3 regions of the Caldibacillus sp. 210928-DFI.2.18 genome follow, and region 2 is predicted to be linked to each of the others. Evidence: riboswitches for the same ligand, from Rfam matches in the RefSeq annotation. Region 2 holds a riboswitch; each other region holds the start of a gene.
What was found. Region 2 has a riboswitch for thiamine pyrophosphate ahead of thiT (energy-coupled thiamine transporter ThiT). Riboswitches for the same ligand answer to the same signal wherever they lie in the genome.
Positions count from the first base shown of each region.

Region 1 (5,758 bases), on a different contig from region 2:
GTTACTGTCGGTTTTCCTTTTGTTAAGGTACCGGTTTTATCAAAGACAAGGGTATCAACTTTGGCAAATTTCTCCATAATGTCACCGCCCTTTATAAGGACACCATTTTTTGCACCGTTCCCGATTCCTGCAACGGCTGATACCGGTGCCCCGATTACTAAAGCACCCGGGCATGCGATAACAAGAAAAGTAATGGCTAAATGTAAGTCACGAGTAAATGCGAAAACAAATAATGATAAAATAACAACGGCCGGTGTATAGTAATTGGCAAAACGATCCAAGAAACGTTCTGCACTCGATCTTGATTCTTGTGCTTCTTCAACGAGTTCAATAATTTTTGCAAAAGTCGTATCTTCACCGACTTTTTCAGCAATGATTTCGATATACCCGTTATCGAGAATAGAACCGCTATACACACGATCATTTTCCGCTTTATTCGCCGGTATGGATTCACCGGTGATCGCAGCTTCATTAATAAGTGCATGTCCCTTCACAATACGCCCGTCCACCGGTATTTTTCCGCCGGGTAAAACGACTAAGCGATTTCCTTCCTCAACTAAGTCAATATCTATTTCCTCCCGAGAACCGTCTGCATGTAGTAAAATTGCTTCTTGCGGTGCCATATCTACAAGTTCTTTTAATGATGAACGTGTTTTTTCTAAAGTTCTTGCTTCCAGATAGTCGCCTAATAAGAATAGGAATGTAACGACGGCTGACTCTGTATATTCCTGAATAAAAACCGCTCCAATTACTGCTATGAAGACAAGTAATTCGATACTAAAAGTTCTCATTATCATTGCCTGCCATGCTTTAATCGCTATAGGTACAATGGCGATTACAGTTGCAATAATGAGGAAACTGTTACTTAATCCACTCAAGTGAAATAACTTGGATAGAATTGCGGCGATAATCAAAGTTCCCGAAATCCACGTAATCTGGTTTTTATGTTGATTTATTTTTGCGGTCATTTTAATCCCTCCAATATTTATCTTTGTCTTTATTTTAAAGAATCGGCGACGAAAAAAAATTGACCTTCATCAATATTGGTAAAACATGTTTCGTCGATAAAAATGAGGCTTCTTACCTAAAAGTGGCGACTGGTGAATTTGAGGGGAGGGCTGGTGAATTCAGGGGTTCTACTGTTGAATTCGCTGGGTACACTGGTGATTTCTCCTTTTCTACTGTTGAATTCACTGGGTATACTGTAGAATTTTTCAATTTTATTGTTGAATTTGTACCCCAGTACTGTTGAATTTTCCTTTTTTACTGTTGATTTCAAGGGGGAATTGGTGAATTACTGGGGGGACTGTTGAATTCGGATAGGGCACGATTGAGGTCCCACATGTATCGACAAGCTACACCGCAGAGACTGACAATGGCTTTTTATAATAGAAAAAAGCCCTAAGATTTGTTCTTAGGACCTCTATTCCCCATATAACAAAAGTTGATCTAAGTCATTGATTTTAATTTTCCGCTTTGGCAATTGCTCAATCAAACCTTGTTTCTCCAACTCAGTAAACTTTCGGCTTATCGTTTCCGGTGTTGTACCTAAATAGGAGGCCAGATCTTTTTTTGCCATTGGTAGTGTGATCACCGGACTATTTCCTGCCCCTTTTTCCACACAATCAGCTAAAAATGAAAGAATTCGCGATTCTACCTTTTCAATGGCCACTTGCATCGTTTGTTTTTCGGAATTCATTAGCCGCTCCGACATTTCCGAAATAATTTTTAAAGATATTTGCGGATATTCCGTTAAGTACCGTTGCAAATCTTTTTGTTTAATCAAGCATACGGATGAATCTTGAACGGCCTCGGCATAATTTTCATGTACCTCTCCCGGATGAAAAAGGGCCCACTCCCCGGTAAAGTCACCCGGATTCAAAATTCTTACCAGCTGTTCCTTACCCGTGTCGGATAGGCGGTATACCCTAATTTTCCCACTATTGACGATGTACAAGGTGTCGTCTTCATCACCGGCATGGAAAAGTATTTCTCCCTTTTTCAAGTCCAGTTTTTTCGCTGATTCGGCAATTTTATCCATTTGTTCGTCATCTAAATGGTTGAATATGGGCACGAGCCGGATACAAGAGGCGTGGTTATGACAGTGTTCATGTGCCATTGAATCCCCTCTTTCTCATGAATGATAAGATTACTCTTCTTCGTCGCACAAAAAGCTTGATTTAATAACATCATTAACCTGTTCCTCGTGAAAAATAAACTCACTGTTCCTCATCGCACAGGAAGCCCGGTTTAATATGTTCCCAGTGAAAAACATGCTCCCTCGTCGCACATAATAACATTGTTACTATGGTTCCTCGTGAAAAATAAACTCACTGTTCGTCGTCGCTCATAATAACATCATTACCATAATTTCCCATAAAAAATAAGATTACTCTTCTTCATCTTCTAAGGCTGTTTTACCCAGAAAAGCTTGCAACATCCAGATTTCTTTTTCGAGATAACCTTTAAAATCAATTAATACATCTTCCAAAACCGGTTGGTCTTGTTCCTGAGCTAATTTGATCGCACGTTGAACAACATCCCGGGTCAGGCGGAAATCATCCACAATATTAGCAACCATATCATGTGCCGGTAAGTATTTATTTGCCGCACTTTCTTCTAAAAATGTGTACTTCATATTTTGTTCCGTTGTCGAAAAAGGTTTGGCATCAATTGCAAGTAAGGTTTCTGCAATTTTATCATACCAGTTTGCCGCTTCACGATACAATTGTTCAAATTTTTCATGAAGTGTTAAGAACTCTGAACCTTTCACATACCAATGATATTGATGGAGTTTTGTCCACAATATGGCCAAATTTGCAACGACATGATTCGTCATAGCTGCAGCAGTCGGATGATGATGATCATGTTCCACTTGATCTTGTTCTAATTCTTTTTTCAATGCTTCTTCGGGACTTAAGATACTCATTTCTCTTACCTCCTGTATTTTTTACTTACAAGTTGATTATAAGATGTCCCTTTTCAAAAAAAAATTGACCTAAATCAAGAAATCAAAAATAAATCTCCTGTTGCACAAAGTCCCCGACTATGATATGTTAAAAGTAATGAAAATGAATATTCATAAAACTCTACTAGGGGCGCCGGTTGGCTGAGAAGTACCCTTTGAACCTGATCTAGTTCGTACTAGCGGAGGGAAGTAGGTTAATAAATTACAATCTACATATTTTTGTAATTTACCAAACCGCTTTCCGATCATGGAGGGCGGTTTTTTATTTCCCCTTCAGACCGATTAGTTTTCCAGGACCCTTTTTCATTAAAAAAGTGAGGGACACCGGAAACTAAACAATAAAGCTCATTACCAATATTTTTATCATTACTTACACTGACCATACAGATCGCTGGTTCAAAGCAATCGGTTCCTCGGTAAACAAGGAGGAATTATTGTTGAAGCAAAATTTTTCAAACCGACTCTATCAAAACGTTCAACCGATTTGGGAGAAAAACCATCAGCATCCTTTTGTCGTTGGGTTGGGAACCGGAACATTAGACCGGGAAAAATTTATCTTTTATCTGAAGCAGGACTATGTATATTTAATTGACTATGCGAAGTTGTTTGCTATCGGGGTAGAGAAGGCAAATAACCTTAAAATCATGACAAAATTTGCTGCGGTTCTCCATGAAACTTTACATTTCGAAATGGAACTGCACCGTCAATACGCTGCCGAGTTTGGAATTACCCGCGCTGATTTAGAAGCAACTGAACCAACACCAATTAACCTTGCCTATACGAGTTATATGCGAAAAGTGGCAGCCAATGGAAGCCTTGCTGAACTCGTTGCTTGTCTATTGCCGTGTGCTTGGGATTATTGGGAAATTGGGAAACTATTAAAATCAACTTATGGAGAAACGCTGGCGACAAATCCTTATAAAAAATGGATTGAAACCTACTCTTCGGAAACGTTCGGCGCTGGGACCCAGTGGTTAATTGACTTAATCGATGAATTGACAATCGAAAAATCAGAAAAGGAACTTCATACGATAGAGCAGCATTTTCAAATCACCTCAAAATATGAATATTTATTTTGGGAAATGAATGAGAAAAAACAAGACTGGCCAATCTGATTTTTTATTCGCGTCCTAAAAAACGGGAAGGATGATTCCATGAGAAAAACACAAAAAATGACGATAACCGCAATAATTGCAGCTGTGACAACTGTTTCAAGTAGCCTAGTTTATATTCCGGTAGGTTTTGCAAAAATTTTTCCGATACAACATTTTGCAAACTTACTATCGGCAGTTTTGCTCGGGCCCGGTTATGCGGTTGCACAAGCCTTTATTTCCTCACTTTTACGAAATTTGCTTGGAACGGGAAGTATTTTCGCCTTTCCGGGAAGTATGATCGGGGCATTTTTGGCAGCTTATATTTATACGAAAACAAATAAGCTTATCTTTGCCGCAGCCGGTGAGGTTATTGGCACAGGGATTCTCGGGGCCTTGGCTTGTTATCCCATCGCCGTTTTCTTACTCGGTCAAGAGGCAACTCTTTTCGGTTTTATCCCTGCCTTCACGTTAAGTTCTTTTGCAGGGGCGTTCTTCGGCTATGTATTATTAAAAGCATTGCACAAAAATAAAGCATGGGGAGGAATCATCCATGAAAACAGCATTAACCATCGCCGGCTCTGATTCAGGCGGCGGGGCGGGAATTCAAGCCGATTTAAAGACATTTGCCGCACACGGTGTATACGGAATGTCCGTCATTACTGCAATAACCGCACAAAACACGGTTGAAGTCCGCTCTGTCCAAAATATTGATGAACAAATCATTCAAGATCAAATTGAGGCTGTTTTTGATGATTTAAAAGTGGATGCGGTCAAAATTGGGATGTTGTCCAGCCCATCGATTGTTACAACGGTTGCTGAGACACTTGCCAAATATCAACCAAACCATATTGTTCTCGATCCGGTCATGGTTTCGAAAGGTGGACATCGATTACTGGCGGAAGATGCAATTTCTGCTCTCAAGGAAGAACTGATGCCGCTTGCCGATATCATCACACCAAATATTCCGGAGGCGGAAATCTTAACAGAGCAAAAAATTTTAAACGAACTGGATATGAAGAGTGCTTGTATTTCCTTTAAAAAACTGGGCGTAAAGTCGGTGTTGCTAAAAGGCGGACACTTAAGCACCGACCCGAATGACCTCTTTTATGACGGAGAAAATTTCTATTGGGTGAAAGGCAAACGTGTCCATACAAAAAATACACACGGAACCGGTTGTACTTTGTCCAGTGCCATCGCTGCCAACCTTGCCAAAGGGAACACATTATTAACGTCTGTGCAATTGGCAAAAGCCTATATTGAAGTGGCAATTGAGCATAGTTTGGATCTCGGAAACGGGCATGGACCAACCAACCATTTTTATGAATTATATAAACGAGCCCATCTTATGAACCAATAAAACTTAGGTAGCCGGCTTTATTCAAAGTGTTCACCGCGGTAAAGGTATGGAACGTTAGCGAGGTGGCGCAACTTATTCATAGATTAATTGGTGTTCACCAAATATTCAGTGAAGCAACCCTTATTACTTATACGAGGAGTGGTTTTTTAATGGACATATCTAAATTTCAATCATTATTAACCAAGGTTCAGCAAAAAAATCCGCTAATCCACCAAATGACAAATAATGTAACAATTAACGACTGTGCAAATGTGACATTGGCAATTGGTGCGTCACCTGTTATGACAACAGGAAAAAACGATGTTCGTGATATGGCAAACTTAGCAGATGCCGTTGTGA
Region 1 is NZ_JAJCHL010000056.1:14,069-19,826, reverse strand. It holds gene LIZ98_RS11940 (heavy metal translocating P-type ATPase) at 1-968, opposite strand, end outside; gene LIZ98_RS11935 (Crp/Fnr family transcriptional regulator) at 1,424-2,119, opposite strand; gene LIZ98_RS11930 (Dps family protein) at 2,390-2,929, opposite strand; TPP riboswitch at 3,085-3,173, shown strand; gene tenA (thiaminase II) at 3,373-4,083, shown strand; gene thiW (energy coupling factor transporter S component ThiW) at 4,123-4,644, shown strand; gene thiD (bifunctional hydroxymethylpyrimidine kinase/phosphomethylpyrimidine kinase) at 4,613-5,419, shown strand; gene thiM (hydroxyethylthiazole kinase) at 5,569-5,758, shown strand, end outside.
Region 1: another riboswitch for thiamine pyrophosphate. It lies ahead of tenA (thiaminase II); the one in region 2 lies ahead of thiT (energy-coupled thiamine transporter ThiT).

Region 2 (5,758 bases):
AGAGGGGAGGATAATAAACATGGAAGATTTCACAAACAAAAATCATGATGAATCTTTCGACAAACCAATTGATAACGATCAAAATGTTGATCAAAATGCGATGAATAAAACGACAAAACAATCGGATGGGAATGATTTACAAACAAACGAGGAACATGCAAATTCCCAAGAAACTGTTCGTCATTCTTCAACAAATACAAGCAGTGACCCGAACGATCATTTGAATGAGGATAGAAATAAGAAGAAAAGGAAATTCAATATCAAAACAATCGGATCAAATTTATTAGTTGGTATCATAAGTTCTGTATTAACAGTTGGTCTTGTTTCTTATTTTGGATTTCCGGCAAATGGAAATGATGATGGAGATACGACATCAGACGCGAAAGTAGTTCAACCGGTTTCAAAAGATGCGGTGTATACGAGCACGTTTACAAAAGCAGATCAAGCAACCATTGCCGATATCGTTGAAGAAATGTCACCGACCATTGTTGGTGTTATTAATCTTCAAAAAATGCAAAGTCAGTTTAATTTGCAATCAGAAAGTGTTCAAACCGGATCGGGTTCGGGTGTCATTTTTAAGAAGGATGATAAATATGGTTACATTATTACAAATAATCATGTCATCGAAGGGGCAAACGAGATTCAAGTATCATTATATAGCGGTGAAAAAGTAAAAGCAGAAGTCGTTGGTGCCGATGCATTGACCGACTTAGCAGTTCTGAAAATTGACGGAAAATATGTTAATGAAGTAGCTAGTTTTGGAGATTCCAGTCAATTGCGTACCGGTGATGAGGTGATTGCGATTGGAAATCCGCTTGGTGAAGAGTTTTCAAGAACGGTAACCCAAGGGATTGTCAGTGCTACCGAACGTTCGATATCAGTTAATACATCCGCAGGGGAATGGGAAATCACGGCTATTCAAACGGATGCAGCCATTAATCCCGGCAATAGTGGTGGTGCTTTGATTAATGCAAATGGGGAAGTTATCGGAATTAATAGTTTAAAAATTGCTGAGGACGGTGTGGAAGGTTTAGGATTTGCGATTCCGAGTAATGATGTAATTCCAATTGCTGAAGAGTTGATTAATAACGGTGAAATTAAACGGCCATATTTAGGTATTCAAATGTATGATGTATCGAATATTGTTCAATTTTATCGTCAGAGTATGTTTGGAAACTTGGAAAACGGTATCGTCGTTGCCGCTGTTGAACCGGGCTCACCGGCTGCTAAAGCAGGTTTGAAAGTAAATGATGTCATTGTTGGCATTGATGGCAATGAAATAAAAAATGTTACCGAATTAAGAAAATATTTATATAGCAAAGTAACACCGGGAGATTCCGTTAAAATCGATTTTTACCGAGATGGAAATAAACAAACAGTAACGGTGGAAACGACCTCAAGCTAAAGATAGGGAAACGGGAGGGAGTAGTACGAATCCTTCCCGTTTTTTATGGGAATTAGTACTCCTATTAAGATTTCAGTCAAACGGGCGCGAGGAAACCTATAAAACGTCCGATTGGTTCGGTCAAATAATCAGTGAGGATATTGATTCCCACCAAAGAATAAAGTTCCCTTTTTGAATATGTTTGTTTTTAAAAACTTTCCATTTTCCAAGATTTGTACTATAATATTTTTGACAATGAAATCAACGTTTCCACAGGGGGAGCTGTTGCTGAGAGTGAATAGCAATCGTAAAGAGAGCTATTCAGACCCTTTGAACCTGTCTAGTTAATACTAGCGTAGGGATTGTGGAAGAGAGGTAGGATTTATTTTCTACTTTTCTTAGCTTCCTATGGAACGTTTGATAAAAAAACATAGGAGGTTTTTTTATGCGTTCAAAACAATTACAACCATTAATTGAGTCTGCCATTATGGCGGCATTGGCACTGATCATTGATTTGTTGCCGTCAATTCAATTGGGACCATGGATTAGTATGTCATTTGCTATGGTACCGGTATTTATCGTTTCTTTCCGTTGGGGATTCCGATATGGTGTAGTATCCGGGTTGCTTTGGGGACTGCTGCAAGTAGTAACAGGAGATGTTACTTTTCTTCACTGGTTCCAATTTCTTGTTGAATATTTTGTTGCATTTGCTTGTGTCGGATTTGCCGGCTTATTTATGAATGTAATACAAAGGAAATTTCGTGAAGGACAAAAATTGGCCGGTTTAGGTTTTGCTGTTCTCGCTATGTTTATCGGTAGTGTTGCTAGATATATATGGCATTACATTGCCGGAATCGTTTTTTGGGGAAGTTACGCACCTGAAGGACAGCCGGCTTGGGTATATTCTTTAATCGTAAATGGCTCTGCTTGGTTGGGTTCATTTTTGCTCTGTTCGTTTGTTATGGCGTTTCTTTTGTCAGCATCTCCACGAGTTTTAACAGTAAGCCGAAACCAATAAAGCAAATAAGGAAGGGGGCTATCCAATTAGGAGCATCCCCTGTTTTATTTTATCTATTCAAAAAAGTTAAAAAACGGGAACTGTTTTACATAAAAAAGTTGAAAATGGGGATTCATAGGAATGGTACAGAAAACAAGGAGGGATTTTATTTGAGTAACTTAGAATGGTTGTCTCGAATTGAACAAGCAATCAGTATAAGCTTACCTGAAGTGAGTGCAAAATTTGATGACTACGAAATTCGGTTAACCGTGAATACGACGAAAAAACACCCGTCACTATCTTTTTATACAGAGATAGATACAAAGATTTTTGAATTTTGCACCATTTACTTCGATCCGGTAAATCAAGAACTTTATTCTTACTATTGGAATGAGGATTTTGAATTAAATTCAAAAATTCTTTTTACTGAGTTGGAAGAGATCATTGACTTTATCTATGATGCATTTTTTGACTTTTTGGATCATGTTGAGGAAGATGACGAAAACGAGCAAGTGGAAAGCAGTTAAGAAAATGAAGAATTGGAAGACGAATTCCCTTATAGCGAGATTGATGTTATTGAAGAAAATATTCAGTGGATTTCAAATAATAAACATTTAGAAATTGAACAAAACTGGAACGGTGGTGACCATTTTACTATTCTTTTAAAATTAGGTGTCAATACCGAGAATGGGGACGGCTTGCTCTATCGAAGTGTGATTTTTGAGGAAGATGAGAATGAAGTACAAGAAACAAATTTCTTCTCATTTAAGGAAGAAGAGGCAGAATATGTAATCGACTTATTAAATGATTATATCCGCTATCTAGAAAAGGAGTAAGCAAAATGAGTATTAGGGCTGCTCCAGGCACTTGGAACTTCCCTAATACTCGAAACCTAACTGAATTAATAAAAGTCAAACGTTTCTTATAAGGATTCCGCCAGATCATACCAATAATGGCACAGTGTCTCCATCCCTTTATAAAAGTTTTCTAAATGAAAATGTTCATTGGGTGCATGAAAGTTTTCACTGGCCAAGGCAAATCCAAGCAAAACAACCGGAATATTTAATGTTTCATTAAAATCGGCAACAATCGGAATTGAGCCACCACTTCTTGTGTAAGCCACTTTTGTCCCGTAAACTTTTTCACAAGCACGTCCGGCAGATTGGATAGCCGGGTGATCAAATGGTGTTAAGAAAGGTGAACCTTGGTCAAATGGAGTGATTTGAACGGTAACCCCTTTAGGTTTATGATTTTCAATATGTTTTACTAATAATTGAAAAATTTCTGCAGGATCTTGATTTGGAACGAGTCGGCAAGTAATTTTTGCAGTTGCCGTATTAGGTAATACCGTTTTAATGCCCTCACCTTGAAAGCCGCTATACATGCCGTTAATTTCCAAGGTTGGACGATAAGAAGTTCGTTCATAGAAGCTATAACCGGGTTCGCCAAACAGTTCCGGTACACCAAGTTCTTGACGAATTTTTTCATCATCAGAAGGGACTTGAGCAATTGCTTTCTTTTCTTCTTCAGTAATTTCCTCAACTTTATCGTAAAATCCCTCTACTAAAATTCGACCCTCACTGTCATGAAAAGAAGCGAGAATTTCAACAAGGGCATGGGCAGGATTTTGCACTCCGCCGCCGAAACTGCCGGAATGAAGATCACTATTAGCCCCTTTGACATCAATTTGCAAACCGGTTAAGCCCCGTAGACCATAACAAATCGACGGTTTACCTTTATCAAGCATATCCGTATCAGAAATGACCAACACATCCGCTTGCAGCATTTCTTTATGGCTTTGTAAGAAAATCGGTAAGTTTGGGCTGCCAATTTCTTCTTCACCTTCGAAAATGATTTTTACATTAACAGGAAGTTTTCCGTCCGTTTGAAGTAGCGCCTCAAGTGCTTTAATATGCATAAATACTTGTCCTTTATCATCGCTGGCACCACGGGCATATATTTTTCCGTCACGGACATCCGGATCAAATGGAGGTGTTTCCCATAAGTTTAACGGGTCAACCGGTTGGACATCATAATGGCCATAAATAAGCACTGTCGGTTTATTTTCGGCATAAAGCCAATCGCCATATACAACAGGGTGGCCTTTTGTCTTTAGCACTTGAACATGTTCGAGACCAATTCTTGTCAGTTCATCACGGAGCCATTCTGCTGCTTTAAGGACATCTCCTTTATGTTCAGATAAAGCACTGATGCTGGGGATCTTTAAAAATTCTTTTAATTGCTCCAAGTTTTCGCTTTGATTAGTATCTAAATATTGTTGGAATGATTGTGCCATTTAAAATTCCTCCATATGATTTTTGCTATTTTTGACAATTTTACTCCAAATTGGTGAGAATTTCCAGTCACTAAAAAAATGACATCAAGGCAAACCTGCCGTGACGCCTCATATTTTTATTATTTATCTTTTTTGTATAATTTTATTTCAAGTATATCATGTTCAAACCGTGTATCTATCTTGAGTTCATCAATCGACATGGGAAACGTAACCGTTCGTATTTTATAATTGTGGGAATGAGGATGATTTTTCTTGTGATCCTTTACTTTTATGGAAAGTTCTTGTCCGTTAACAGCAACATGGATATTTTCCTTTTGACAAGACGGTAAAAGTGCCTCAACAATAAATTCATTTTCAGTTTCGAATAGGTCAATACGAAATACTGTTTCATCCAAGTAAGTTGTAAGTGGATCAAGAAAAAACTGTTCAAACCAGTTTTCAATTAATTTGGAATCAAATGGGGCGTTTTCATCTTTCCCATTCATTTTAGGTCCCCCCAAATTTGAGCCATATGAAAATATATCGTATTACCTCTATTTTACGTATCACTTATTATTTAGTGACATAAAAAATTCGTTAAATTATTTGAATTTTATATATTTGATATTGAAGACTACAACAAATTACATCCCATGCCCCGGATTATTATTTTTTCTTGAATGATTTTGGTTTTTTACCTTTTTTGACCCACTTAACGGTTCGGGCTGTGTTCCATTACCATCACCTTTTCTGGCATTTTTCCGTACGTCTGAACCATCATTTTTATTCATTGTTTTCCCTCCTTACAATTTTAGGGGACCTTTGAGTATAGCATGTTCATAAAGAATGAAAGATAATCGAATAAAATTTTTCCTAATGAGCACGATAAAAAAGGGGTGATGTTATGCCTTACCATAAAAATAAACAACAGGCGTTTCAAGCGGCGGAGCAAGGAATGGAACAAGCTAGAGATATTTATCAACAACTTGATCCTTCTTCATCGGAATACGGGCATTATCTGCAACGTTTGAAGCAGGAAATTGATGAAACGGAACAACAACTTGAAAACGCACATGAAGTAGCTAGTGAAACGCAAAGAAAA
Region 2 is NZ_JAJCHL010000001.1:71,558-77,315, forward strand. It holds gene LIZ98_RS00360 (S1C family serine protease) at 20-1,405, shown strand; TPP riboswitch at 1,650-1,764, shown strand; gene thiT (energy-coupled thiamine transporter ThiT) at 1,830-2,402, shown strand; gene LIZ98_RS00370 (hypothetical protein) at 2,552-2,908, shown strand; gene LIZ98_RS00375 (hypothetical protein) at 2,921-3,217, shown strand; gene LIZ98_RS00380 (dipeptidase) at 3,304-4,677, opposite strand; gene LIZ98_RS00385 (Hsp20/alpha crystallin family protein) at 4,797-5,162, opposite strand; gene LIZ98_RS00390 (small acid-soluble spore protein P) at 5,301-5,447, opposite strand; gene LIZ98_RS00395 (hypothetical protein) at 5,561-5,758, shown strand, end outside.

Region 3 (5,758 bases), on a different contig from region 2:
ATCAGTACGTTAAATGTTCAAATCAAACAAGTTTCTCAAGACGGAACGGTAAAATTTTTATTACAATTAAAAGACGGTAATTTAATTGAAACAGTTTTGATGAGACAACATTACGGACTATCTGTTTGTGTGACTACACAAGTCGGCTGCAACATCGGCTGTTCCTTCTGTGCCAGCGGGCTTTTACGGAAAAATCGCGATTTGACTTCCGGTGAAATTGTTGAGCAAATAATGCATGTTCAGCGCTTCTTGGATGAAACGGGTGAGCGCGTTAGTCATGTTGTTGTCATGGGTATCGGTGAACCGTTCGACAACTTCAATAACCTTGTTCGTTTCTTAAAAATTATCAACCATCCGAAAGCATTTGCGATTGGCGCCCGCCATATTACGGTTTCAACGAGTGGCATTGTACCAAAAATTTATGAATTTGCCGATCTTGATTTGCAAGTGAATTTAGCCATATCGTTACATGCACCAAATAACGAGTTGCGTTCCCAAATTATGAAAATCAATCGGGCTTATCCGCTTGAAAAATTATTCCCGGCCATTAATTATTATTTAGAAAAAACAAATCGCCGTATCACCTTTGAATATATTTTATTGGATGATGTTAATGATCATGTGGAAGAAGCTAAACAACTGGCTGAACTGCTAAAAGATATTCGCCATCTTGCTTACGTCAACTTGATACCTTATAACCCGGTCAATGAACATATTCAATATAAAAGAAGTTCTAAAGAATCGATCTTGCGGTTTTACGATACATTGAAGAAAAATGGTATCAACTGCGTCGTCCGCCAAGAACACGGAACAGATATCGATGCCGCATGCGGACAACTACGCAGCAAACAATTAAGAAAAGCGAACTAAGAAAAATATTCGGGTAACCTCAAGAACGAAACAATGAAACTAAAATCGGGCTTTTACCTATATTTCAACCGATATGAAAAGGATAACCCAAATCCAGGGTTATCCTTGTTTAATTTCTTCATAAACCATCTTTTTCCATTGTAAAAATTCGTTTGTGTATAATAATTGTTCTGTACGGGGCCGTTCGAAAGGGATTTGCCAATCTCTTTTTATTTCGGCCGGTTTTGCCGACAAAATGATGAGCCGATCAGATAAAAATAAAGCTTCCTCGATATTATGCGTGACAAATAGAATCGTCTTAGAATATTCTTGCCATATTGATAACAACCATTTTTGCATATCAAACCGGGTAAATTCGTCCAAGGCAGAAAACGGCTCATCTAAGCAAATTAACGTTTGCGGACTTAGCAAACTGCGGATGAAGGAAACACGTTGTTTCATCCCACCAGACAATTGATGAGGGAAACGTTTTTCATACCCTATCAATCCTGCCCGCTCTAGCATTTTCACCGCTTTAGCCGGATCTCGTTTACCGGCAATCTCTTGACCGAGCAAAACATTGTCAAGAACTGTCCGCCATGGCATTAGGGCGGCTGATTGCGGCATATAACTGATATAGCCAGTTTTTCCGGTTATTTTTTCCCCGTTGATATAAATCTCTCCTGCATCCTGCCTTGTGATCCCACCAATCACCTTGAACAATGTACTTTTTCCACTGCCTGAAGGTCCTAAAATCGATATGAATTCCCCGTCATGAGCAGCAAAGGATACATCATGTAAAACTTGATCAGCGCCAAATGACTTGTATATACGGTCAATAACCAATTCACTCATCAATCAACCCTTCCTTCTCCGGATCCCACTTGATGACCAATTTTTCCAGAAATACGATGAAGGCAAACAATAACATACTAAACGTAACAACGAATACTATCGCAACAAAAACACGATCGGTCCGGAATGATGATGATGCCAATGTCATATAAACACCAATGCCTCTTTCTGCTCCAAGCCATTCCGATATGACGGCCCCCATTACACTATACGTCGCAGAAATTTTTAATCCGGAAAACAAGGCAGGGAGTGCTTGCGGCCATTCTAATTTCCAAAACAGTTGCTTCCTCGTTGCCCCTGCCATTTTCATATAATTCCATAATTCTCGATCGGTATGCTGGAACCCGTCCAGTAAAGATACGGTAATTGGGAAAAAACAAACAAGCGTAATCACAATCATTTTCGGTAACATCCCAAAGCCAAACCAAATGACAAGGAGCGGTGCGAGTACGATAACCGGGATGTTTTGCGAGATAATCAGTAATGGATAAAACGCTTGCCGTAAAAAAGGAACGATATGTAAACCAATCCCGATAATGATTCCAATCAAACAGCCGACCATTAATCCGGAAAGTGCCAACGATAACGTAGGTAAAAGGTGCTCCCCGTACACATGGTACCCTTCAACCATCTCTTTCACAATTTGTGAAGGAGATGGCAACAACCAATTTGGTACACGGAAGATACGGACACTTGCCTCCCAACTGATGAATAAAAGAATGACAACAAAAAGTGCCCCCCATCCTTTTTGCCAAATCACCGGTATTTTTCAGTCAACTGGTCCATTGACGCACCATCAGGATTATAGAACACTTTTATTTGCGAAATAACACTTGGGCAATTTAGCTCTATCATCTTCTTATTCATTTTTTCAACAATCATTAAAAGTTCCGTCAAGTCACCTTCCATTGTTGTCTCAAGCGGACTAACTTGATATTTTACTCCTGATTCGGTTATGACTTTAATGGCCGCGTCAATATAAGGAATTGTATCCTCACCGTTTTTTGTTTTTGGAATGATTTGGATGCTTACTAATGCATTAGCCATTTGTTTTCTCCTCCTTTTCTTGTAAATTACGATTCCGGTAAAAATTCGTTTGTAAACGCCTTTTTACTATCTAACTGTTTTTCTAGTAAACCATTATCATACATCCATTGCGAATAGTTTTCCCATACTTCCAATTTTTGCTCTCCCCAACGTGCTGCGTCATCTTTGTATTTTGTAGCGAGCCACTTTTGGGAAGCTTGGACGAGATCCGGGTCAAGTTCGGGCTCGGCAGCAATTAATATATTTGCCGCTTCTTCCGGATTTTCGATAGCAAACTCATACCCTTTTGTCACTGCCCGTAAAAATTTCCTGATTGTCTCCGGCTTTTCTTTAATCATTGTCTCATTCGTAGAGATAACGGGCGTATAATAATCAAGCTTATCACTATAGTCAGTTAACCAGACCATGTTAATCGGGGTGTTACGTAATTCAGCTTCCACGCCTGTCCACCCGTAATAAATCCAGGTAAAATCAATATTTTGTTTTGTCGCAGTAAAAAAGTCGGTATCGCCAATATTGATGATGTTTACTTTTCCGACATCCGCATGATCCTGTTTCATTAACGATTCAATAATCGCTTTTTCAAGTGGTGCTCCCCACCCTCCATAAGTTTTCCCTTCGAAATCTTTTGGAGTTTTTATATTTTTGTCTTTTAATGAAGCAAAACCGGATGTATTATGTTGGATAATCGCTGCAACAGAAACAATTGGCACTCCTTGGATTCGAGCCTCGGTAATCCCTTCCTGGTAACTGATACCAAACTCGGCTTGTCCGGATGCCACAAGATTGTCTGCCCCCGCATCACCCGGCATGATGATATCAACATCCAATCCTTCTTCCTTGAAATACCCTTTTTCCTGTGCCACGTATAAACCGGTATGGTTCGTATTCGGTGTCCAATCCAAGACGATATTTGCTTTTTCTAGCTTATCTTGATTATTTTTCGAAGTTCCGGAACCAGAATTTGCAGTTTCTCCCCGGCATGCAGCTAAAAGCATGGTAAATACGGCAAGAAAAAGTATTTTTTTCATGCGTGTTCCCCTTTCTTCATTATGATTTGAAAACAAGTTTGAAGAGGGAGAGAGAATGAAAAAACCCCAGGAATCATCCTAGGGCACATACTTCATGTAAGAAATTTCATTCATATCGCAAAAAAGTATGTTCCCTACGCTGGTATTAACCAGATCAGGTTCAAGGGTCAGCATCTTACGGACGCACTCTCAACCGGCAACACCGGTTCCCCTACAAACTTATTTTCATATTCAGTTTTCACTTATTTATACTATTACATATTTTTCCATTCATTTCAAGCCTAACTTTTTTCATTAAAAATTTTTAAAGAATAACCGCAATACATCCGCACCGCCAATAAATGTGCCGATGGAGCTGCCAATATTGGATAAAATAATGATCAATAAAATTCGTGTTACTTTATTGTTCCAAAACCCTTTTACGGATGAAATATCATTTGACAGGTTTTCGAAATCACCAACAGTCGGTTTTCGTACAAACGCTTGTACCAATCCTGCAAACCATCCGGAAGCAAGCAACGGATTTAAAGCGGTAATGGGAGCTGCCACAAAAGCAGTTAAAATGGTTAGCGGATGACCAAATGCCAACGCCGCTCCAAGTGCTGACAAAGAGCCGTGCCATAAAATCCAACTCCATGTTTGTTGCATCCCTGCATCCGGGTTCGCGAAAAATGTATAAACGATAATGGCAATAATAAGAACGGGGATCGACCAGCCGATAATTTTTGGTTTTTTCGACTTTGGCGGTGTTTTTGTTAATTCAGTTAAATCATGCGTTTTTTCTATTTCTCTTGAAACACCGGGAACATGAGCTGCACCTAATACAGCTACGACTTTTTCACCGGGTGCCGTTCTTATTTTCTCGGCCAAATATTGATCCCGTTCATCAATCAACGGTTTTTTCAATTGCGGTAAATTTTCAGTAAACTCATTAAGCATGGCATCAATGCTGTCTTTTGTTTTTAATTGTTCTAAATCTTCTTCCGTTATTTTTTCATCGGTAAAAATACCGGCTATAACTTGGGTGAGAAGCATCATTTTTTCTTTAAAATTCATGCTGTGCCAAATGCGGGAAAAGGTAGTTTGAATATTTCGATCAGCTAGAATAAGTTTTGCACCAACCGTTTTAGCCGATTCAATTCCTTGAATCATCTCTTGACCGGGTTTAATCCCCATTTGATCAGCCATTCTTTTCTGAAAAGATGAAAGTGCCAAATTGATAAATACCATCCCTGCCCTTTTCTCTTTAATAATTTTAAAAATATCCGTATCTTTCCACTTGTTTCCTTCCGTAATAGATTGATATCGTCCTTGATCCAACTCAATGCAAACTGAATCCGGCTGTTCTGTTTCAATAATTTCCTTCACTTGCTCGGCACTGTTTTTTGATACGTGAGCAGTTCCGATCAAAATATATTCTTTATCATTCAAAAAAATTCTAGTAATGTTTTCTTCGTTCATAGTGACCTTCCCTTAAACTTTTGATTCCCGGAAAAATCTGTGTTCTTTTATAACTCACAAGTTTTCCAGCTATGTGAATCGCAATCGCCCTTATCTTTTCATGCATATTGTTATTCTACCTGAACCGAAAAATGTAGTAAAGCAATCGGAGGATAAAAAATTTTTAAAGGTGGAACTTTTGACGGTATATGTTTAGAAGAAATTCGGATGATGAGTTTTTTTTCATTCATTGTTATGCTGCTCCGTTAATTAACTATGCAACAAGCAGTAATCCAAAATCGATAAAATATTTCAAATACCAAAGCAAGACGAATGCCTTTACCAAATGATCGGCAAAGAAATATAAATAAAGTATCGTCATCAGTTTCTGACATTTTGAAAGGAGGGAGAACCATGTTTCCATATAACCAGGGACCACTAGGACCACGGCGGCCAAGAAATCCTTTTTTCCCTGTTCAACATGTTAATAAACCTTCTTCTCAGATATTTTTTGATTACTTTAAAACAAATGATGG
Region 3 is NZ_JAJCHL010000036.1:15,235-20,992, reverse strand. It holds gene rlmN (dual-specificity RNA methyltransferase RlmN) at 1-870, shown strand, start outside; gene LIZ98_RS09330 (ABC transporter ATP-binding protein) at 970-1,704, opposite strand; gene LIZ98_RS09325 (ABC transporter permease) at 1,697-2,470, opposite strand; gene LIZ98_RS09320 (thiamine-binding protein) at 2,461-2,751, opposite strand; gene LIZ98_RS09315 (ABC transporter substrate-binding protein) at 2,778-3,782, opposite strand; TPP riboswitch at 3,897-4,005, opposite strand; gene LIZ98_RS09310 (TraB/GumN family protein) at 4,077-5,243, opposite strand; gene LIZ98_RS09305 (YppG family protein) at 5,637-5,758, shown strand, end outside.
Region 3: another riboswitch for thiamine pyrophosphate. It lies ahead of LIZ98_RS09315 (ABC transporter substrate-binding protein); the one in region 2 lies ahead of thiT (energy-coupled thiamine transporter ThiT).